Regions from separate parts of the Streptomyces sp. NPDC057099 genome, predicted to be linked through region 2. Evidence: riboswitches for the same ligand, from Rfam matches in the RefSeq annotation. Region 2 holds a riboswitch; the other holds the start of a gene.

Region 1 (11,671 bases), on a different contig from region 2:
GATCCTGCCGAGGAGCTGGTCGGCGAAGCCGTCGTCCGGGGCGAAGATCATGCCGAACAGGATCCCGGTGATCGCCTCGGACAGGACGTACGGGGCGAAGAACAGCATCCGGTACACCGCCCGGCCGCGCATGCGCTGGTTGAGCAGGACGGCCATGCCGAGTGCGAACGGCAGCTGCAGGACGAGCGACAGCGCCACGAGGACGAGACAGCGCCACAGGTCGCCCAGGAAGACCTCGTCCTGGAAGAGCCGGGTGAAGTTCTCGCCGCCGATGTAGTCGGTGGGCATGCCGAAGCCGCCCCAGCGGAAGAACGCGGCGTACAGGGCGAACAGCATCGGCAGCAGCACGAGCCCCATGAACAGCACCAGGGCGGGCAGCTGGAAGCCGGTCGCGGTCAGCCAGTTCAGCGCGCGTCGCCGGGCCCGGCTCCGGGCCCGGTCCGCGGCCGGGGGCTGGGGCGGCAGGCCGGCGTCGGGGCCGGTCCGTTCGTCCGGCAGGAACGTGGAGGTCATCGCCGGCTACTGCTCTTCCTTCGCGGTCCTGGTGATCGACTGGCCGACCTGCTCGGGAGACTTGGAACCGGCGATGAGCGCGGCGACGCTGTCGTTGACCTCCTGGCCGACGGCGGGCGCGTAGGCCTGGTCGAGGTAGAGCTGGAAGCCGGTGGCCTTCTTCAACTGCTCCTGTACGGCCTTGATGTTGGGGTCGGCGATGGCGTTCTCGGCCGCCGGGACCACGGGGAGGATACCGGTCTTCTTGACCAGTTCCAGGTCGGTGGCCTCGGACGCGAAGAACTTCAGGAAGTCGACGGCCGCCTGCGGGGCGCCCCGGCGCAGGGCGTGACCGCCGCCTCCGCCGAACACCTCGGTGAGAGCGCCCTTGCCGCCCTCGACCGCGGGGAACGGGAAGAATCCGAGGTCCTTGCCGAGACCCTTGCCCGCGTCGGCCTGCACCACGGGGGCCCACTGCCCCATGAGCTCCATGGCGGCCTTGCCGTTGCCGACGCTGGCGGCCTGGCCGGTGGGCGAGGAGTAGGCGGCGCCGAGGTAGCCCTTCTGGAACGGCTGGAGACCGACGAGTTCGTCGAGGTGCTCTCCCGCCTCGACGAAGGGGGCGCCGGTGAAGTCCTTGTCCACATAGGCCTTCTGCAACGCGTCGGCGCCGGCCGTGCGCATCGCGAGGTAGGCCCAGTAGTACATGCCGGGCCACTTCTCCTTGCCGGCCAGGGCGAGGGGCGTGACCTTGGCGGACTTCAGCTTCCGTACGGCGTCGAGGAAGCCGGTCCACGTGGTCGGGGGCGCGCTGATGCCGGCCTTCTCGAAGAGCGCCTTGTTGTACCAGAAGCCGATCATGCCGATGTCGAACGGGATGCCGTAGACCTTGTCGTCGATCAGGTACGGCTCTCTGGCGACCGGGAGCAGGGCGTCGCCCCACGGCTTGGTGCTGTCCGTGAGGTCCTCGACGAGTCCGGCGTCGACCTGCTGCTTCAGGACTCCGCCGCCCCAGGTGTGGAAGATGTCGGGCAGCTTCCCGGAGGAGGTCAGGGCCGTCATCTTCGACTTGTAGGCGTCGTTCTCCAGCTGGACGATCTTGATCTTGACCTTGGGGTTCTGCGCCTCAAACTTGCGGGCGAGCGCAGCCCAGACACCCTTGGTCGGCTCGGTGGTGGAGATGTTCCACCACTCGATCGTGGTCGTCCCCGACGACCCTCCGTCCGAGTCCCCGCCGCATGCGGCCAGTGCCGTCATCCCCAGACCGGCCGCGGCGGAAGCCGCCAGAAAGCCGCGGCGGGACAGTGCCGGGTCGCCCATCATGCTCCTCGAAAGTTTCGGATTAACTCCAGAAAGCTGCGTCGTTGCCGCACCCTAGAGACAGTCGCCAAAGGGTGACAACCCCTCGCGCACGGCGAATCTCACCCCGATGCAAGAGTGTGAGGTTGGGCGAAACATTCGGAATACTGAACGAACCTTACGGAGACCACTCGGCCTGCGATCACACAGGGTGTTCAGACACGGTCCGGCCGCGGACACCGCACCGACGCACGGACGGGACGCCCATCCGCCACCCCACCCGCCCTCAGCTCGCGTTTCACACCCCGGCGCCCCGGCCGCGGACGCCCGACGCCGAGTCTTAACGGAAGCTTGACGCCCTCAGCCCTCTCATCCTCGGGCCACGACATCACGCTCCGCTTACGCTGATCGGGCCGTCCAGTGATGGCCGAAATGACCCTGCGCCGCCTCTCGGGAGCACCTTCGATGGCCACCACTGAGCACGTGCCACCGAGCCGTACGGAGCCCACCCCGCCCAGTCGCCTGCGTGCCTGGATGCTGGAGGGCCTGTCCGACATGGGCAAGGGCGGCGGCCACACCGGACCCCACGCCGAACCGGAGCCCCCGCACAAGGGCCAGCCCTGGTGGCGGGTGATGTGCCTGACCGGCGTCGACTACTTCTCCACGCTCGGCTACCAGCCCGGCATCGCGGCCCTCGCCGCCGGACTGCTCTCCCCGATCGCGACGATCGTGCTGGTGATCGTCACGCTGGCGGGCGCCCTGCCGGTCTACCGCCGGGTGGCCGAGGAGAGCCCGCACGGCGAGGGCTCGATCGCGATGCTGGAGCGGCTGCTCTCCTTCTGGCAGGGCAAGCTGTTCGTCCTCACCCTGCTCGGCTTCGCCGCCACCGACTTCCTGATCACCATCACCCTGTCCGCCGCCGACGCCTCCACCCACCTGGTGGAGAACCCGCACCTGAACAGCGCCCTGCACGACAAGCAGCTGCTGATCACCCTGATCCTGGTCGCGCTGCTCGGCGCGGTGTTCCTCAAGGGCTTCCTGGAGGCCATCGGCGTCGCCGTCGCCCTGGTGGGCGCCTACCTCGCGCTGAACGCGGTCGTGGTGGTCGTCGGCCTCTACCACGTGGTCACCGCCGGCCATGTGGTCACCGACTGGTCCAGCGCCCTCACCACGCAGCACAGCAACGTATTCGTCATGATCGGCGTCGCCCTGCTCGTCTTCCCGAAGCTGGCCCTCGGCCTGTCCGGATTCGAGACCGGCGTCGCCGTGATGCCGCATGTCAAGGGCGACGACGGCGACACGGAGGAGAACCCGAAGGGCCGCATCCGGGACACGAAGAAGCTGCTCACCACGGCCGCTCTCATCATGAGCGTCTTCCTGATCACCACCAGCTTCATCACCACCCTCCTCATCCCCGAGAAGGAGTTCGAGGCGGGCGGCCAGGCCAACGGACGCGCCCTGGCCTATCTGGCACACGACTACCTGGGCAACGCCTTCGGCACCGTCTACGACGTCTCGACGATCGCCATCCTGTGGTTCGCCGGCGCCTCCGCGATGGCCGGCCTGCTCAACCTGATGCCGCGCTACCTCCCCCGCTACGGCATGGCCCCGCACTGGGCCCGCGCCGTACGCCCGATGGTCATCGTCTTCACCCTGATCGCCTTCCTGGTCACCTGGATCTTCGACGCCGACGTCAACGCGCAGGGCGGCGCCTACGCCACCGGTGTGCTGGTCCTCATCAGCTCCGCCGCGATCGCGGTGACCATCGCCGCCCGCAAGGCCCGGCAGCGGAACTGGACCATCGGCTTCGCGGTCATCTCGGCGGTGTTCCTCTACACGACCGTGCTCAACGTGATCGAGCGCCCGGACGGCGTGAAGATCGGTGCCTGTTTCATCGCCGGGATCATCCTGGTCTCCCTGTTGTCGCGGCTGGCCCGGGCGTTCGAACTGCGCGTGACCAGCGTGTCGCTGGACGGCATGGCGGAGCGCTTCGTCCGGGACATGGCCAGCCGCAGGATGCGGTTCATCGCCAACGAGCCCGACCGGCGCGACATCGCGGAGTACCGGGACAAGATCGAGCAGATCCGGCAGGACAACGACGTGCCCGGGCAGGAGGACTTCGTCTTCGTCGAAGTGACGGTCACCGACCCGTCGGAGTTCGAGGCGAGCCTGACCGTACGCGGCGAGGTGCTCCACGGCCGCTACCGCGTTCTGACCCTGGAGTCCTCCTCCGTCCCCAACGCGCTGGCCGCCCTGCTCCTGCACGCCCGCGACCTGACCGGCTGCACCCCGCACATCTACTTCGAGTGGACCGAGGGCGGACCCTTCACCAACCTCCTGCGCTTCTTCCTGTTCGGCCAGGGCGAGGTCGCCCCGGTGACCCGCGAGGTCCTGCGCGAGGCGGAACGCGACCGGAAGCGGCGGCCGCGGGTGCACGTCGGCTGACGGGCCTCAGCCGCCGGTTCTTCTCCTGCCGAAGCCTCTCCGGGGCCGGCGCACCACGACCTGCCCGAAGCTGATCTCACCGGTGATCCGCACCCGCAGCACGACAGGCGCGCCGGCTGCCGCCCCCGCCCGGCGGCGCGCCTTGACCGCAGATCCGTCGTGAGCACGGCCGGCTCGCCGACCGTACGGGCGGACAGCGCGGCCTCCAGCCGCTCGTCGAGCTCCTCCATGGTCAGCCGCCCGTCACCCGCGGCGACGCGCAGCACCTCCACCACCCGGTCCCGGTCCGCATGCGAGGCCCTCACCTCGGGCGGTCCACCGGTACGCGAGAACTCTCCCGCCATCTCGTCGGGCGGTGGTCGAGGCGACGCAGACGAACGCATACCCGGCATAAGGGCCTCGCCGGGCTACCGTGCACCCATGAGCCTGAGCATCCGCAACCAGCTCCCCGGCACCGTCACCGCTGTCACGCCGGGCGAGGCCATGGCGACGGTCAGGGTTCGCCTCAGCGGCGGCCAGGACCTCACCGCCGCGATCACCCGCGAGGCCGCCGAGGATCTCGGCCTCACCCCGGGCACCGTCGTACGCGCCCTGGTGAAGTCGACGGAGGTCGCGCTGGCCACCGCCCCGGTCGACGGCCTGTCCATCCGCAACCGGCTCCCCGGCACGGTCACGGGCATCACGGCCGGCGACGCGATGGCCTCCGTCCGGATCACCGTCGAGGGCGGCGAACTGACGGCGGCGATCACCAAGGACGCCGCGGACGACCTCCGCCTGTCGGCCGGAACCCCGGTCATCGCCCTGATCAAGTCGACCGAGGTGTCACTCGCCGTCGCGTGACGCGGAACCCCTGCACGGCGAAGGGGCCCCGCATCAGCGGAGCCCCTCCCTCTGACCGGTCGGTCGGTCAGTCCTCGTACGCGTCCAGCGGCGGGCAGGAGCACACCAGGTTCCGGTCGCCGAAAGCCTGGTCGATGCGGCGCACCGGCGGCCAGTACTTGTCGGAGGCCGCGACTCCGGCCGGGAAGACGGCCTCCTCACGGCTGTAGGCGTGCTCCCACTCCCCGGCGAGCGCGCCGGCGGTGTGCGGGGCGCCCCGCAGGGGGTTGTCGTCCGCGGGCCATGCACCGGAGCCGACCTTCTCGATCTCCGCGCGGATGGCGATCATCGCCTCGCAGAACCGGTCCAGCTCGGCCAGGTCCTCCGACTCGGTCGGCTCGATCATCAGCGTCCCGGCCACCGGGAACGACATCGTCGGCGCGTGGAAGCCGTAGTCGATGAGCCGCTTGGCGACATCGTCGACGCTCACACCGGTCGCCTTGGTCAGCGGCCGCAGGTCGATGATGCACTCGTGCGCGACGAGCCCGCCGGGGCCGGTGTAGAGCACCGGGTAGTGCGGCTCCAGCCGCTTGGCGATGTAGTTGGCGCTGAGCACGGCCACCTGCGTGGCCCGCTTCAGCCCCTCGCCGCCCATCAGCCGGACGTACGCCCACGAGATCGGCAGGATTCCGGCCGAGCCCCACGGCGCCGCGGAGATGGGACCGACCCCGGTCTCCGGGCCCGCCTCGGGCTGCAGCGGATGGTTCGGCAGATACGGCGCGAGGTGCTCACGCACCGCCACCGGGCCGACGCCGGGCCCGCCACCGCCGTGCGGGATGCAGAAGGTCTTGTGCAGGTTCAGGTGCGAGACGTCCCCGCCGAAGTGCCCCGGCTTGGCGAGACCCACGAGCGCGTTGAGGTTGGCCCCGTCGACGTAGACCTGCCCGCCCGCCTCGTGCACCTGGGCGCAGATCTCGGAGACGTGCTCCTCGAACACACCGTGGGTGGACGGGTACGTGATCATCAGCACCGCCAGCTCGTCACGGTGCTGCTCGATCTTCGCCCGCAGGTCCTCGACGTCGATCTCGCCGTCCTCGGCGGTCCTGACGACGACGACCTTCATGCCCGCCATCACCGCGCTCGCGGCGTTGGTCCCGTGCGCGGACGAGGGGATCAGGCACACGGTGCGCTGCTCGTCCCCGTTGGCACGGTGGTACCCGCGTACGGCGAGCAGACCGGCCAGCTCGCCCTGCGACCCGGCGTTCGGCTGGAGGGACACCTTGTCGTACCCGGTGACCTCGGCGAGACGGTCCTCCAGCTCGTGGATGAGCGTGAGGTAGCCCTCGGCCTGCGCGGCGGGGGCGAAGGGGTGCAGCTGCCCGAACTCGGGCCAGGTGACCGGCTCCATCTCCGTGGTCGCGTTGAGCTTCATGGTGCAGGAGCCCAGCGGGATCATGCCCCGGTCGAGCGCGTAGTCACGGTCGGCCAGCCGGCGCAGGTAGCGCAGCATGGCGGTCTCGGAGCGGTACTGGTGGAAGACGGGGTGGGTCATGTACTCGTCGGTCCGCAGCAGGGCACCCGGAAGCCCGTCCTCCGTGGCGGCGTCCAGCGCCTCGACGACACCCTCGACCCCGAACGCGGCCCAAACGGCACGCAGCTGGGCCCGCGTCGTGGTCTCGTCGCAGGAGATCGAGACGTGGTCGGCGTCGACGAGCCGCAGGTTGACGCCGTTCCGCTCGGCGGCGGTGGCCACGACCTCGGCGGCCCGGCCCTCGACGCGCGCGGTCAGGGTGTCGAAGTAGGCCCCGTGCACGACCTCGACACCGCCGTTCGCGAGCCCGGCGGCGAGGACAGTGGCGTACCGGTGGGTGCGCCGCGCGATGCTCTTCAGGCCCTCCGGCCCGTGGTAGACGGCGTACATGCCGGCCATGACGGCGAGCAGCACCTGCGCGGTGCAGATGTTGCTGGTGGCCTTCTCACGACGGATGTGCTGCTCACGCGTCTGCAACGCCAGCCGGTAGGCCTTGTTCCCGTCGGCGTCCACGGACACACCGACGAGCCGCCCGGGCAGGCTGCGCGCCATCTTCTCCCCGACGGCCATGTAACCGGCGTGCGGTCCGCCGAAGCCCATCGGCACGCCGAACCGCTGCGTCGTACCGACCGCGATGTCCGCGCCGAGCTCCCCGGGCGACTTCAGCAGGGTCAGCGCGAGCAGATCGGCGGCGACGGTGACGAGCGCCCCGAGCCCGTGCGCCTGGTCGATGACCGGCTTGATGTCCCGTACGGCTCCGGAGGCGCCCGGGTACTGGATCAGCACGCCGTTGATCTCGCGCTCGGCGATCCCGGCGGGGATGCCGTCACTGAGATCGGCGACGACGACCTCGACACCGGTGGGCTCGGCCCGGGTCTCGATCACGGCGATGGTCTGCGGCAGCGTGTCCGCGTCGACCAGGAACAGGCCCTTCTTGTTCTTGCCCAGACGCCGCGACAGCGCCATGGCCTCGGCCGCCGCGGTGCCCTCGTCGAGCAGGGAGGCGCCGGAGGTCGGCAGTCCGGTCAGGTCGGCGACCATGGTCTGGAAGTTGAGCAGCGCCTCGAGCCGGCCCTGCGAGATCTCCGGCTGGTACGGCGTGTAGGCCGTGTACCAGGACGGATTCTCCATGACGTTGCGCATGATCACCGGCGGCGTGAACGTGCCGTAGTAGCCGAGCCCGATCATGGAGCCGAGGACCTGGTTGCGGTCGGCGAGGGAGCGCAGCTCGGCGATCACCTCGGCCTCGCTGCGGGCGCCCGGCAGGTCCAGTGCCTCGGCGCTCTTGATCACGGCCGGGACCGCGGCGGCCGTCAGCTCGTCCAGCGAGCCGTAGCCGACGTGCGCGAGCATCTTGGCGCACGCCTCATGGTCGGGGCCGATGTGGCGCTGCTCGAAGGGAACTGCCTCTTCGAGCTCGGAGAGCGGAATGCGATGGGCGGTCATATGCGGAGGCCTCCTGGTCTGACACGACCTTCGAGGGGCACCACGGCACGGGTACCCGGACGGCCTCCCCCTCTGTCATGTCAACCTGAGAGCTTCACCGGATCGCCCGAAGGCCTCCGGCTTTCACCGTCGGTGAGGGCGGAAGCCGTGACATCCGCCCTGCTTTCCAGAGTGACCTCGTCCGTGCGGTACGTGGGCCTGAGAGATTCCGGGGAGGATTTGCTCCTTCGGCGCCTCCGATGGTGTCTGGAGGACTCTCCCGCACGGGGTCAGCAGCCGTTGTCAGCCTACCAGCGCGGTCAACGCACGAACCTTCGAGTGGCCGCCTCCTCGATTGTGCCGTTTTGTTGTGTTTACGGATGAGTTGCGACCATGTGGAGGGCCCGTGCGAACCGATATCGATCCGCGCAACCTGATCGGCCGCAAGGCGTTCGACCGCAACGGAACCAGGATCGGCACGATCGACGAGGTCTACCTCGACGACGCCACCGGCGTCCCGGAGTGGGCGGCGATACGGACCGGCCTGTTCAGCAGGGACGCCTTCGTCCCCCTCGAGCCCAGCGAGCTGATCGACGGTGCCCTCCATGTGCCCTTCGACCGCGCCCTGATCAGGGACGCCCCCGACTTCGGCGTGGGCCGCCACCTCTCCCCGGAGCAGGAACTCCAGCTCTACCACCACTACGGCCTCGACGTGGCCGCCCCTCCCCCGCTCCAGGACCACGAGTTCGGCAAACTGGCCGGCAAGGACGAGACGGCCTGAAGGCCCCCGGCGGACGCCTAGGGGGCGGCGGAGCGCAGCCCCACACCCCCGGATTCACCATCCGGCCCATGGCCCCCCTCGGACTCGCGTAACACCAACGGCAATGGATCCGCCGGCTCCAACTCCGGATCGTCGACCCGGAAGGTCCGCACCCGCCCGGGCTCGGAGCCGGGCGTCTCAAACCGTACGGTGACCCGCCCCAGGCCGCTGCCCTGCACCCACCCGTGCCCGAACCCGGCATGCCTCACATCGTGCCCGGCGGGCCACCGCCGCTCGGCCGGCGCGGGCCGCTCCTCGACGACCGGCGCCGCGGCGTGCTCCTCGACCGGGCCCTCCGCGACCGCCCGCTCTCCGGCCGCCTGCGCGAACAGGTCCTCCTGCGTGTAGTCGGCGAGCCCGCTGACACCCACTCCGAGCAGCCGCACGCCGCCCGTGGTGTCGACCGAGTCCAGCAGTCTGGCCGCCGCTTCACGGATCACCCCGGGATCGTCCGTCGGCCCGCGCAGCGTCTCGGACCGGGTGCGTGTCGAGAAGTCGTACCGCCGCACCTTCAGCACGATGGTCCGCCCGGACAGCCCGGCCCCGCGCAGCCGCTGTACGCAGCGGTCGGCGAGCCGCTGCACCTCCAGCCCGACCCGCAGCCGGTCGTGGATGTCCACGTCGTAGGTGTCCTCGACCGACACCGACTTCGCTTCCCGCTCCGCCACCACGGGCCGGTCGTCCCGCGCCAGGGCCATGGCGTAGAGCCCGTGTCCGTGCGCCTTTCCCAGCAGCCTGACCAGCTCGTCCTCACCCGCCTCGGCGATCTCCTCGACCGTGGTGATCCCGGCCCGCCGCAGATGGTCGCCCGTCGCCGGCCCGACCCCCGGCAGGGTCCGCACCGACATCGGCCCCAGCATCGCCCGCTCCGTCCCCGGCTCGATCACGACCAGCCCGTCGGGCTTGGCCTGCTCAGAGGCGATCTTCGCGAGCATCTTGGACGCGGCCAGTCCCACCGACCCCGTGAGCCCGGTGACGGCCCGGATGTCCGCACGCAGCTTCACCCCGGCCAACTTCGCCGACCGCTCGTCCCAGGCCGCCCCTCCGGCCTCCAGGTCCACGAACGCCTCGTCCAGGCTCAGCGGCTCCACCAGCGGCGACAGCGCCCCCAGCAGCTCCATCACCCGCTCGCTGATCGCCCGGTAGAACCCGAAGCGCGGCACGAGATACGCGGCGTTGGGCGCGAGCCGCCGGGCCTGCGCCATGGGCAGCGCCGAGTGCACCCCGAACACCCGGGCCTCGTACGACGCGGTCGCGACCACACCCCGCGGCCCGAGCCCGCCCACGACCACGGCCTTCCCGCGCAGGCTCGGCTTGGACGCCTGCTCCACCGAGGCGAAGAAGGCATCCATGTCGAGATGCAGGATCGTGGGCGCGGTTCTCACAACTCCGATGCTGCCCTACGCCACTGACAACGCCGTGCCGAACCGTCCCGGCCGCCCCGGGAGACAGCGCTTACAACCCGGTGCGGAAACGTCCCGCCTCCTGCGGCCGCCTGCGCACCGCACCGTCCAACGGGTCAGACGGCCCGGTTCCGCCGCCGCGCCAGCTCGTCCGCCGGGTTGGGCCCGACCAGGGTCTCGCCGGTGTCGATCCGCTCCCCGTGCAGCTGGGACAGCGCGCCCTCGACATCCCGCCACACCACTCCCACGGCGATTCCGAAGACCCCCTGCCCCCCTTGGAGCAGGGCGTGGACCTCGTCGGGCGAGGTGCACTCGTAGACCGTCGCACCGTCACTCATCAGCGTCATCCGCTCCAGGTCGCGGAAACCGCGTTCCCTGAGGTGCTGGACCGCCGTGCGGATGTTCTGCAGCGACACCCCGGTGTCGAGGAACCGCTTGACGATCTTCAGGACGACGACGTCCCGGAAGCTGTACAACCGCTGTGTCCCGGACCCGTAGGCGGGGCGCACGCTGGGCTCGACGAGACCGGTGCGGGCCCAGTAGTCCAGTTGCCGGTAGGTGATACCGGCGGCCGCGCAGGCCGTGGGGCCTCGATAGCCGATCTGCTCGGACGCCATGGACGTCGTCCCTCCGCTGCTCGGCACCGCCGACGGTCGCTGCGGAGCTTGATCGGCCGCACCGTCGGGCTGGGGGTACCCCCCGCCCGAAAGGAGCCGAGAGCCGGGGGGAGCGTACGGACCGCTCGCCCTGAGACTGCGCTCGGGGCCGCCCCCAGCCGTACCGTCGCCGCTGCTGCTCACGCCGACCTCCGTCCTTGACCTGCCTTCTCGACGGTAGGCAGTCACCCGGGGTGCGTCAACGATCGCCACACTCGCCACGCCGAGTGATAATCACCCTAAGAGTGGTTTCCCGTGCCCCACCGCGGGGAAAGGCTAGCCGAATGCCTTCGGCGCGGGCCGTGTGACGCTCGCACCGGCCACCGGCACATGCGGGCAATTCACCCCTCACACATACGGCGGCGGCCCTGCCGCGGACTCATCGTCCGCCGGGCCGCCCACGCGTCTCACGACCGCTCATGCTCCCCGCCCGGCCGGCACTCACCGGCCTCCGGAGCTCACTGGCTGCTGCTGCCGAAGTCCTCCGGGGAGATCTGGTCGAGGAACTCGCGGAACTTCTCCACCTCGTCCTCCTGCTCGTCCGGGATCGCGATGCCGGCGTCGTCGAGGACCGTGTCACTCCCGTAGATCGGCGTCCCGGTGCGCAGGGCCAGCGCTATGGCGTCGGACGGGCGCGCGCTCACCTCGACGCCGCTGGCGAAGACCAGCTCCGCGTAGAAGACGCCCTCACGCAGGTCCGTGATACGCACTTCCGTGAGCTCCTGACCGACGGCTTCCAGCACGTCCTTGAACAGGTCGTGGGTCAGCGGCCGCGCGGGAG
Region 2 (11,671 bases):
TTCTGGAGGAGGCCGGCTGGCCCGCCGTCGTGGGCGACACCGGTGACTTCGACGTGGCGGTCGTGGGACTGCCCACCCGCGCCGACGCCGGCCGTGTGCGGACCCTGCTGGCCGATCACGGGGTACGGGGTGGCATCAGCCGCATCGTGGAGCCGGCGGTGCTTCCGCTGGCGCTGCGCCAGAGCCGCAGCGCGGCGTCCGTCGCCGCGGCGGCCTCGACCACGGAAGTGCGTCACTTCGACGATCTGGGGGCTCTGCGCCTTCTCGTCGCCCTCTCCGAGGGGCCCGAGCTCAGGCGTTACGTCGAGGACGAACTCGGTCCGCTCCTCGAGCACGACGCACTGGCGAAGAACCCTCTGCTGCCCACCCTGCGCTCGTTCCTCGACTGCGGTGGCAACAAGGCGCGGGCGGCGGAGGAACTCTTCATCCAGCGACGCACCCTCTACCACCGCCTCGACAAACTCTCCGAGATCCTCGGGCTCGACCTCACCCAGGTCAGCAACCAGCAGCGGCTGCAACTGGCCGTGCGCGGACACGATCTGCTGCGCAAGCCGACGCTGCGGCGGACCTGACCTGCGGCGGGTCAGGCCGCTACGGCGTCAGCCCTTCGTCGCCCGGGCGAGGGACGGGGCGATGCGCAGGGCGTTCGCCCCGATCGTCAGGGCCGGGTTGAGCGCCGCGGAGGACGGGAAGAACGACGAGTCGGTCACCCAGAGGTTCTCGACGTCATGGCTGCGGCACAGGGGGTCCAGCACGCTCTGCGCCGGGTCGTGACCCGCCACGGCCGTTCCGCACATGTGGGAGTTGGTCTCGATCCCCATGCGCTGGGTGAAGATCAGCGGATAGCCGGACTTGCGGACCGCCCGGGTCACCCGGCGTACGAGTTCGTGGTGGGGCGCGAGGTTGGTCGGCGTCCAGTCGATGAGGATGCGGTCGCCGTCCACGCGCACCCGGTTGTTCCGGGACGGGAGGTCCTCGGTCGTCAGGTAGATGTCGAGGCTCCTGGCCGCCATGAACTTCAGGGCCCACGTCGGTGCCCACGGACGGGCGGGCTTGAGCATGGGGGCCTGTAGCTTGCCCAGCATCTGGAGGTTCCCGAGCGGGAAGCGCGTCCCTGGTCCCGCTTCGTAGAAGTCGTTCAGACCGAGGGTCTTCTGCCACTGCGTGGGGTTGGTCCGCAGGGGGTTGACCCCGACGAAGAACGTGCTGTTGTGGACCATGTAGTTGCGGCCCAGCAGCCCTGAGGAGTTGGCGAGACCCTCAGGGTGCGCGTCGTCGGCCGAACGCAGCAGCAGCGCGGTCGAGTTGACGGCGCCTCCGGCGAGGGCGAAGGTCTTGGCGTTGATCCGGACGGTACGGCCCGCGTGCCGTGCCTCGGCGGCGACGACCTTGCGCCCGTCGGGCGAGGTGATCAGACGGGTGATCTCCGCACCCGTGAGGATCTTCACGCCGTCGCGCAGCGCGGGGAGCAGGAGCCGGTTCTCGGCGTCCGACTTCATGCCCGTCTCGTCCGGACAGCCGTCGGCGGTCGTCACGGCGGCGCGATCGGCCTGCGTGCTGATGTTCAGCGCGTTCGGCGTGTGGAACGGGTGCAGGCCCTGCCTGCGCAGCGACCGGGAGAACCGCTCGATCTCCGGTTCGTGCTGGAGCGCGGGGTACGGGTAGGGCTTGGAGCGGGGCGGCTCGGTCGGGTCCTCGCCGGTCTGCCCGTGCACCTGGAGCAGATGCTCCATGACGGTGTAGAAGGGCTCCAGGTCGTCGTAATCGAAAGGCCAGGCACGCGAGACGCCCTCGTGGTGTTCCACCTCGGTGAAGTCACTGCGCCGGAAACGGGGCAGCATGGCTCCGTAGAAACGGGTGTTTCCGCCCACCCAGTAATACACACCCGGCGCGAACGGCTTGCCGGTGCTGCCGTCGTACCAATGGCCGGCGTTCTTGTACCGGCCCTTGATATACATCTCGGCCGGCTGCGAGTTCTCCGGTTCACGGGGCAGGAAATGGCCGCGTTCGGCGACGAGCACGTCGAGACCGGAGTCCTTCAGCGCCCAGGTCAGCGAGGACCCGCCCATGCCGGAGCCGATGATCAGGACATCGGTGCTGATCTCTTCGGCCGTACCGACTGAAACGAGGGCCTCGGGCCGGAGCTCCGGGGGCGTGTAATCCTGACGGACCGGGTCGGACATGAGTGGGATTCCCCTCCTTGCCGCGGTGGTTCCAAGAGAGCGTAAGCAGCGGCACGGATTCAGCACATGCACGGAATGGGTAATGACAGCCGCCTGAGTTGCTCACGTCGTGCATGGGCTGAGCATGCCCGGCGTCTCTAGCCTCTCCAGGAACCAGTTCCAGGGAGGCGAAATGAACACGGAAACGTATGACTACATCGTCGTCGGTGCCGGCTCGGCCGGCTGTGCGCTGGCGGCCCGGCTGTCCGAGGATCCTGATGTCACGGTCGCGCTGATCGAAGCGGGGCCGCCGGCCAGGGGCCGCCTCTTCGAGATCCCCGCCCTGTTCTCGCAGCAGCTCAAGACGGCGTTCGACTGGGACTTCGAGACGGAACCCGAGCCGCAGCTCGGCGGGCGCCGTGCCTACCTGCCCCGCGGCCGGGCGATCGGCGGCACCAGCTCGATGAACACGATGCTGTACGTCCGCGGTCACCGCTACGACTACGACACCTGGGAGCGGCTCGGCAACCCGGGCTGGGGGTACGACGACGTCCTGCCCTTCTTCAAGAAGTCCGAGGACAACGAGCGCGGAGCCGACGACTTCCACGGCGTCGGCGGCCCCCTCACCGTCAGCAACCCCAACTCCGTCCACCCCCTGCTGACGGCATGGGTCGAGGCGGCTCAGGACGCGGGCCACAAGTACAACTCGGACTTCAACGGAGCCGAGCAGGAGGGCGTGGGCTACCACCAGGTCACGCAGCGGAACGGCCTGCGGTGCAGCAGCGCGATCGCGTTCCTGGAGCCGGCCGCGGGCCGTGCGAACCTCACCGTGCTTCCCTCGACGACCGCTCTGCGCCTGAGCTTCGACGGCTCGCGGGCCACCGGCCTGGAGGTCGACCACCTCGGAACCGTCCGGACGATCCGCGTCGACCGTGAGATCGTGCTGTCCCTGGGGGCCTACAACTCGCCCCACCTGCTCCTCCAGTCCGGCGTCGGGCCGGCCGACGAACTGACCGCGGGAGGGATCACCCCCCGGCACGACCTGCCGGACGTCGGCAGGAACATGCAGGACCACACCGGGTGCTTCATCAGCTTCTTCAGCGACACCGAGCCGCTCCTGGGACCGGACACCTCCGCGGAGGAGCAGCTCCTGCGCCGGCAGGGCACCGGCCCGATGGCGTGGAACGAGACCGGCGGCTTCTTCAGCTCCAGCGACGACCTTCCTGCCCCGGACATCCAGGTCCACGCCGCGCTGGGCATCGTCCGTGACGAAGGCCTTGCCGCGCCGCTGGAGCCGGGAATGTCGTTCGGGCCCTACGTCGCACGGCCCGCGAGCCGCGGCTCGGTGCGGCTGCGGCACTCCCACCCGTACGCCAAGCCGCGCATCTTCCACAACTACCTCGACGACCCCGACGACCGGCGGCGGCTGCGCGAGGGCGTCCGGCTGTGCATGCGCATCGCCCGTGAGCAGCGGCTGACGTCCCTGCTGCAGTCGGACCTGCGCGGTGCCGCCGAAGCCGGACTCGCCCCGCTGTCGGACAGCGACCAGGACATCGACGACTTCATCCGCACGCAGTCGTTCTCCTTCTACCACCCGTCGGGCACCTGCATGATGGGCAAGGTCGTCGACCACGAACTCCGCGTGCGCGGGCTCGAGAACGTCCGCGTGGCGGACACGTCGATCATGCCGACCCTCGTCACCGGGAACACGAACGCTCCCGCCATCATGATCGGGGAGAGGGCCGCCGAGTTCATCCGGACGTCGGCGGGTTGAACCCCTTTCGGGTGAGGAAGGCCCTGGCGGCGCCGGACGACGAGAACGCGCCGGGCAGGGCCTGCTTCCTCAGCACTCGATGATGTTCACCGCCAGCCCGCCCCGGGCCGTCTCCTTGTACTTCACCGACATGTCCGCGCCGGTGTCCTTCATCGTCTTGATGACCTTGTCGAGGGACACCTTGTGGGAGCCGTCGCCGCGCATGGCCATACGGGCGGCGGTGACGGCCTTGACCGCGGCCATGCCGTTGCGTTCGATGCACGGGATCTGGACCAGCCCGCCGACCGGGTCGCAGGTGAGGCCCAGGTTGTGTTCCATGCCGATCTCGGCGGCGTTCTCGACCTGCTCAGGGGAGCCGCCGAGGACCTCGGCCAGGGCGCCCGCGGCCATCGAGCAGGCGGAGCCGACCTCGCCCTGGCAGCCGACCTCGGCGCCGGAGATGGAGGCGTTCTCCTTGAACAGCATGCCGATCGCGCCGGCGGCGAGCAGGAAGCGGACCACGCCCTCCTCGTCGGCGCCGGGCACGAAGTTGACGTAGTAATGCAGGACCGCGGGGATGATGCCGGCGGCGCCGTTGGTGGGGGCGGTGACGACCCGGCCGCCGGCCGCGTTCTCCTCGTTGACCGCCATCGCGTAGAGGGTGATCCACTCCATGGCGAGGGCCTTCGGGTCGCCCTCGGAGCGCAGCTTGCGCGCGGTGTTCGCGGCGCGCCTGCGGACCTTGAGGCCGCCGGGCAGGATGCCCTCCTGCGACAGCCCGCGTGCCACGCAGTCCCGCATCACCTGCCAGATCTCCAGCAGGCCCTCGCGGATCTCCTCCTCGGTGCGCCAGGCGCGCTCGTTCTCCAGCATCAGCGCCGAGATGGACAGGCCCGTCTCCTCGGCCATGCGCAGCAGCTCGTCGCCCGTGCGGAAGGGGTACTTCAGCGCGGTGTCGTCGAGTTTGATGCGGTCCGCGCCGACCGCGTCCTCGTCGACGACGAACCCGCCGCCGACCGAGTAGTACGTCTTCGTCAGCAGCTCCGCGCCCGAGGCGTCGTACGCCCACAGGGTCATGCCGTTCGCGTGGTACGGCAGGGCCTTGCGGCGGTGCAGGACCATGTCGTCGTCGAAGGAGAACGCGATCTCGTGCTCGCCCAGCAGATTCAGCCGGCCGTCGGTCCTGATCGCGTCCACCCGGGCGTCGGCCTTCTCCACGTCGACCGTGCGCGGCGACTCGCCCTCCAGTCCGAGCAGGACCGCCTTGGGCGTGCCGTGGCCGTGGCCGGTGGCGCCGAGCGAGCCGTACAGCTCGGCACGGACCGATCCGACCGACTCCAGCAGCTCCTCGTTGCGCAGCCGCCGGGCGAACAGGCCGGCCGCGCGCATGGGGCCGACCGTGTGGGAGCTGGACGGGCCGATGCCGATCGAGAACAGGTCGAAGACCGAGATGGCCACGGGAACTCCTGACTACGGGGGTGGTGCGGTGGGGCCGGGCGCCGCGACCGCTTGTGGCGGGCACGGCGCCCTGAAAGGTTTCTTCGCTACTTGTGCAGGTGCTGCTTGTGCGGGAGCTACTTGTTCAGGCCCGGGTACAGCGGGTGCCGGTCGGCCAGGGCCTTCACCCGGGCCTTGAGCGCGTCCGTGTCGTAGGACGGCTTGAGCGTCTCGGCGATGACGTCCGCGACCTCCGCGAAGTCCTCGGCCTCGAAGCCCCGGGTCGCCAGGGCCGGCGTGCCGATCCGCAGACCGGACGTCACCATCGGCGGGCGCGGGTCGTTCGGGATGGCGTTGCGGTTGACCGTGATGCCCACCTCGTGGAGGCGGTCCTCGGCCTGCTGTCCGTCCAGCTCCGAGTGGCGCAGGTCGACCAGGACCAGGTGTACGTCCGTGCCGCCGGACAGGACGTCCACGCCCACGGCCCGGACGTCGTCCTTCACCAGACGCTCGGCCAGGATGCGGGCACCCTCCAGCGTACGGCGCTGGCGCTCCTTGAAGTCCTCGGAGGCCGCGACCTTGAAGGAGACCGCCTTGGCCGCGATCACGTGCTCCAGCGGACCGCCCTGCTGACCGGGGAAGACAGCGGAGTTGATCTTCTTGGCGAGTTCGGCCGTGGAGAGGATCACACCGCCGCGCGGGCCGCCCAGCGTCTTGTGGGTGGTCGTGGTCACCACGTGCGCGTGCGGAACGGGGTTCGGGTGCAGCCCCGCCGCCACCAGCCCGGCGAAGTGCGCCATGTCGACCATCAGGTACGCGCCGACCTCGTCCGCGATCCGGCGGAACTCGGCGAAGTCCAGCTGCCGGGGGTAGGCCGACCAGCCCGCGACGATCAGCTTCGGCCGGGACTCCTTCGCCAGCCGCTCCACCTCGGCCATGTCGACCCGGCCGTCGTCGCCGACGTGGTAGGCGACGACGTCGTAGAGCTTGCCGGAGAAGTTGATCTTCATGCCGTGGGTCAGGTGCCCGCCGTGCGCGAGGTTCAGACCCATGATGGTGTCGCCCGGCTTGAGCAGCGCGAACATCGCGGCGGCGTTGGCCTGGGCACCGGAGTGCGGCTGGACGTTGGCGTGCTCGGCGCCGAACAGCTCCTTGACGCGGTCGATCGCGATCTGCTCGACCACGTCGACGTGCTCGCAGCCGCCGTAGTAGCGACGGCCCGGGTAGCCCTCGGCGTACTTGTTGGTCAGGACCGAGCCCTGCGCCTCCATGACCGCGACCGGGGCGAAGTTCTCCGAGGCGATCATCTCGAGCGTGGACTGCTGCCGGTGCAGCTCGGCGTCGACCGCGGCGGCGACGGCCGGGTCGAACTCGTGCAGGGACGTGTTCAGGACGGACATACGGCTACGACCTCTCAGCCGGCGGAGAAGGCGGCGTACTCGTCGGCGGAGAGCAGGTCGCCCGGCTCGTCCGTGACGCGCACCTTGAACAGCCAGCCGCCCTCGAAGGGGGCCGAGTTCACCAGCGACGGGTCGTTCACCACGTCCTCGTTGACCTCGGTGACCTCACCGGAGACCGGGGAGTAGAGGTCGGAGACGGACTTGGTCGACTCCAGCTCGCCGCAGGTCTCGCCCGCGGACAGGGCGGCACCGACCTCCGGGAGCTGGACGAAGACGACGTCGCCGAGCGCGTTCGCCGCGTGCTCCGTGATGCCGATCGTCGAGACGCCGTCCTCGGCGCCCGACAGCCACTCGTGCTCCTTGCTGTACCGCAGCTCTTTGGGGTTGCTCATGGCCTGAATTCTCCTGTACGCGCGGGAGTGCTGATGAGTGCTTGTGAAGGGGACCGCTGGTGAGCGGGGGTGAGACGGCCCGGGACCGCTGTGGCGGCCCGCGGCCGGTGTCTGCTTCTGGCGCTCGGCCAGTCTCTACTTCTGGCGCTTGTAGAACGGCAGCGCCACGACCTCGTACGGCTCGTGACTGCCCCGGATGTCGACGGCCACACCGGAGGTGCCGGGAGCCGCGTGCGCGGGGTCGACGTACGCCATCGCGATGGGCTTGCCGAGCGTGGGGGAGGGGGCGCCGGAGGTGACCTCGCCGATCACCTCGCCGCCCGTGACGACCGGGTACCCGGCGCGCGGGACCCTACGGCCCTCGGCGACGAGGCCGACCAGGACGCGCGGCGGGTTCTGCTCGGCGCGCGCGGCGGCCTCGGTCAGGGCCTCGCGGCCGACGAAGTCGCCCTCCTTCTCGAACTTCACCACCCGGCCGAGCCCGGCGTCGAAGGGCGTCAGGGAGGTGCTGAGCTCGTGCCCGTACAGCGGCATGCCCGCCTCCAGGCGCAGCGTGTCGCGGCAGGACAGCCCGCACGCGACCAGGCCGGCGGCCTCGCCCGCCTTGGTCAGGGCCTGCCACAGCTCGACGGCGTGCTCCGGCTTCACGAACAGCTCGAAGCCGTCCTCGCCGGTGTACCCGGTGCGGGCGATGAGGGCAGGGACGCCCGCGACCGTGCCGGGCAGACCGGCGTAGTACTTCAGGCCGTCGAGGTCGGCGTCGGTCAGGGACTTCAGGATCCCCGGGGACTGCGGGCCCTGTACGGCGAGCAGCGCGTAGGCGTCCCGGTCGTCGCGCACCTCGGCGTCGAAGCCGGCGGAACGTTCCACCAGCGCGTCCAGGACCACCTGGGCGTTGGAGGCGTTGGCGACGACCATGTACTCCTGCTCGGCCAGCCGGTAGACGATCAGGTCGTCGAGGATGCCGCCGTCGGCCTGGCAGATCATGGTGTAGCGGGCGCGGCCGGGCTTGACCCCGCCGATGTTGCCGACCAGCGCGTGGTCGAGGAGGGCGGCGGCCCCCGGCCCGGTGACGGTGATCTCCCCCATGTGGGAGAGGTCGAACAGCCCGGCCTTCGTGCGCACCGCGTTGTGCTCGTCACGCTCGGAGCCGTAGCGCAGGGGCATGTCCCAGCCGGCGAAGTCGGTCATCGTCGCGCCGAGCGAACGATGCAGGGCATCGAGCGCGGTGTGGCGGAGTTCTCCTGTACTGCTCATCGGTCGTCGTCTCCCAAAGGCATGACGGGCGAGGTCGTTCCTCCCCATCTGTCATCGGAACCTGAGAGGTTCGCCATGACCACGCAGGTCAACGGCTTGCACCTTGGGTGGGGCCACGCCGTTTCCCCGGACTCCGGAGAAGGGTGCGGCCCGCTTTTCAGATGTGCCTCGCCCGCGCGGTAACGGGGCCTGAGAGATTCAAGGGAGGGACTTGCTCCTTCGGCGCCCCAGTGGTGAAACGGTGCTGGGGACTCTCCCGCGCGGATTCAAACGGCCGGTATGCAGTTGGCGGGCACATCATTGCACGCATTGTCGCGGGGTGGCAGGGGGACCACCCTGTAGCAGGCCTGTTGCAGGAAGAGGACTAAAACCAGAGACATCGGGCATTACCTTCTCTTTACACTCGGCGGGCATGGGACTCCGTACCTGGCCCCAGGGGAGGACGATCACGGTGAACAGGACCACCGCGTACGCCACGACGTCGGGCATCGCGCTGCCCGAGCAGCCGACCGCTCCGGCGCGTGCGGCCTGCGGCCCGCAGCCGGTGCCGGTCGTCCGCGATCTGCGCGAGCGCGCCGGCCGCGGCCCGCACGCGCTGCTGTTCGGCCCCCGCGACATCGTCGTGGTCACGGGCCTGCCCGGCAGCGGCAAGTCCACGCTGATGCGGCGCACCGTGCCGGGCCGGCGCATCGACTCCCAGGACACCCGCGACCACTGGGAGCGCCGGATGCCGCGCGCCCTGCCGTACGCGGTCTACCGCCCGCTCGTCCGCCTCGCCCACTACGCCGGGCTGCGCCGCGCCCTGCGCGGCGGCGAGGCCGTCGTCGTGCACGACTGCGGCACGCAGGCGTGGGTCCGCCGCTGGCTGGCCCGCGAGGCCCGCCGCCGGGGTGGCACGCTCCACCTGCTGATGCTCGACGTCACCCCCGAGCAGGCCCTGGCCGGCCAGCGCGACCGCGGCCGAGGCGTCTCGCGCTACGCCTTCCTGCGCCACCGCGCCGCCACCACCCGCCTGCTCCACGAGGTCGAACGCGGCGAACTCCCCACCGGCTGCGGCTCAGCGATCCTCGCCGACCGCGACGCGGCGAACACCCTCCACCGCATCGGCTTCGTGGGCTGACCGCCCAGGCCGGAGGGTGGGTGTTCCCGGGCTCGGCTGCTTGCGACCGGTGCCGGGTGTCCCCGGGTTCGGCCTGTCCGTGGGCCGGTGTTCACAGGTCGGCAGTCCCCGGCCGGTCATCCGGTGTTCCTGGGCCCGGCTGTCCGTGGCCGGTGGCGGGTGTTCCGGGGCAGGTTGTTTGCGGCCGGTGGGCGGGTGTTCCCGGGTCCGGTCGTCTGCGGTCGGTGATCCGGTGTTCACAGGCCGACTGTCCCCGACCCGTGAGCCGGTGTTCACAGGCCCGCCTGTCCCCGGCCGGTGAGCCGGTGTTCACGGGTCGGGCGGACGTTGCCCGTGAGCCGTGTTCGTGGGGCAGGGGGCCCGGCCCGGGGGTTGTCCGCGGGCCGGGGGTTCACGGGGTGGCCGTTCGGTGTTCCCGAGCCGCTAGCCTTTGAGCCACAGCAGTGGTTTCAGGCAGGCGGTAGGCAGATGGACTTCCCGGCGGACTTCTCCGCGGACTTCCCGGCGCAGACGCAGACCCACCCGCACGGCGGATGGCCCGGCAACGAGCTGGAGGAGGTGCTCTCGGCCTCCCTCGGTGCCGGTCCCTCGGCCGGCGGGCGGATCGTCGAGGTGCTCGGCCGGAGCTTCGTGTGGATCCCGCTGCCCAGCGGCGGCGGCCCGCAGAGCGGCCCCCTCGATCTCCCCGGCATCGAGATCGACGGCCAGGCGTACGTGCCGGTGTTCAGCTCCGAGGAGCAGTTCCGCCAGGTCGTCGGCTCGCACATGTCGTACACCATCGCGCCCGCCGTGGAGTTCGCCCGCGGTCTGCCCCCGCACGCGGGGATGGCCATCAACCCGGGCGGCGTCGTCGGCATCCCGCTCCCGCCGCCGGCCGTGGCCGAGCTGTGCCGGGCCGGCCGGACCCCGCTGGACGGCCCCGCGAGCGGCGGCCGGGTCCGCCTCTTCGAGCCCGACTGGCAGGACGACCCGGTGGACTTCCTCGCCGCCGCCTCCGCCGAGTTCGAGGCGATCGGCGTCGTCGTCACCGCCCGCCGCTGCCTCGCCGCGATCGAGACCGCCGACCCCGTGATGTTCGTCGGCGTCGAACTCTCCCAGTGGGAAGGCGACCTGCGCGCCCTCCCGCTGGACGCCCTCACCCGCGCGGTCACCCGGTCCCCGGCCCCCTGGCCCGTCAACCTGGTGCTCCTGGACGTGGCGGAGGACCCGGTGGGCAACTGGATGAGGGACCGGGTCCGGCCCTTCTTCCAGCGGTAGGTCAGACACCTCAGGGGCGCGGGGCTGTGACACCATGCGGCTCCGCCGCGTGGGCGCGACAAGCCACACACGACCCGCACTCGCGCACCGGCACCAATCCCCTGGCACCTGCGCGGGCTTAAGCTAGGTCACGGTCGAGGCGTTGTACGAAGGGGCGGTAAAGGTGAGCGCGAGCGGCACGGCCGCGGCCGGACAGGTCGAGCACATGCTGCGCCAGGTCACGCCCGGGCGTTATGACGCCTATGAGGCCCTCCTGCGCGCGCTCGCGACCCCGCACAGCGGCCAGATCTGGATGCTCCTGTGGCAGGGCCAGGCCGGATCCCCCGACGCCCAGTACGGAAACATGGAGGTCGAGCGCTGCGGCTACGCCCCCTGTGTGACCTCCGCGCAGGAGCTCTCGGCCAGCGGCTGGAACCGCAGCTACGAGGTCGTCGACGGCATCGACGTGGCCCGCGCCCTCTACCCCGACCACTACGGCCTCTGGCTCAACCCGCACGCCCCCGGTGGCGGCGTCGGCATCCCCTGGCTCGACCTGCGCCGCATCGCCACGGGCCTGGACCGTCAGCCCGCCGGACCCCTGCGGCTGTCCGAACCGGCCATCGAGATCCCGCAGTTCTACGCCCTGCTCGCGCAGAACGCCCACCGCACCCCGGCCGTCCGCTCGCTGCGCCGCGCCTGGGTCCAACCCGCGCTCGGGGCGCCGTATCTCGCCATCGGGCTCGACGTCTACGACACCTCGCCGCCGGCCGTGGACGCGGTGCGCGCGATGATGCAGCAGTCCCTCGGCGCCGTACCGGACGGGCTCCCCGTGTCGACCGTCGCGATGTCCGACGAGCACGACCCGGTCGCCATGTGGCTGCGCTCCGGCGCACGCCCCTTCTACGACCGTGAGG

The links. Region 2 has a riboswitch for glycine ahead of gcvT (glycine cleavage system aminomethyltransferase GcvT). Riboswitches for the same ligand answer to the same signal wherever they lie in the genome.
Region 1: it holds a riboswitch for glycine, as region 2 does, so the genes downstream of both, gcvP (aminomethyl-transferring glycine dehydrogenase) here and gcvT (glycine cleavage system aminomethyltransferase GcvT) in region 2, are expected to answer to the same signal.

What each region holds. Positions count from the first base shown of each region.
Region 1 is NZ_JBHUTX010000001.1:7,753-19,423, reverse strand. It holds gene ACFT4A_RS00090 (carbohydrate ABC transporter permease) at 1-513, opposite strand, end outside; gene ACFT4A_RS00085 (extracellular solute-binding protein) at 520-1,812, opposite strand; gene ACFT4A_RS00080 (amino acid transporter) at 2,257-4,236, shown strand; partial or broken gene ACFT4A_RS00075 (DUF1707 domain-containing protein) at 4,446-4,580, opposite strand; gene ACFT4A_RS00070 (molybdopterin-binding protein) at 4,657-5,076, shown strand; gene gcvP (aminomethyl-transferring glycine dehydrogenase) at 5,144-8,032, opposite strand; glycine riboswitch at 8,209-8,304, opposite strand; gene ACFT4A_RS00060 (PRC-barrel domain-containing protein) at 8,418-8,792, shown strand; partial or broken gene ACFT4A_RS00055 (DNA polymerase IV) at 8,711-10,216, opposite strand; gene ACFT4A_RS00050 (MerR family transcriptional regulator) at 10,351-11,034, opposite strand; gene ACFT4A_RS00045 (bifunctional nuclease family protein) at 11,349-11,671, opposite strand, start outside.
Region 2 is NZ_JBHUTX010000046.1:50,356-62,026, forward strand. It holds gene ACFT4A_RS34855 (PucR family transcriptional regulator) at 1-572, shown strand, start outside; gene ACFT4A_RS34860 (GMC oxidoreductase) at 600-2,183, opposite strand; gene ACFT4A_RS34865 (GMC family oxidoreductase) at 2,356-3,936, shown strand; gene ACFT4A_RS34870 (L-serine ammonia-lyase) at 4,006-5,373, opposite strand; gene glyA (serine hydroxymethyltransferase) at 5,490-6,752, opposite strand; gene gcvH (glycine cleavage system protein GcvH) at 6,767-7,144, opposite strand; gene gcvT (glycine cleavage system aminomethyltransferase GcvT) at 7,280-8,401, opposite strand; glycine riboswitch at 8,440-8,567, opposite strand; glycine riboswitch at 8,569-8,670, opposite strand; gene ACFT4A_RS34890 (AAA family ATPase) at 8,853-9,521, shown strand; gene ACFT4A_RS34895 (enhanced serine sensitivity protein SseB) at 9,990-10,778, shown strand; gene ACFT4A_RS34900 (enhanced serine sensitivity protein SseB C-terminal domain-containing protein) at 10,942-11,671, shown strand, end outside.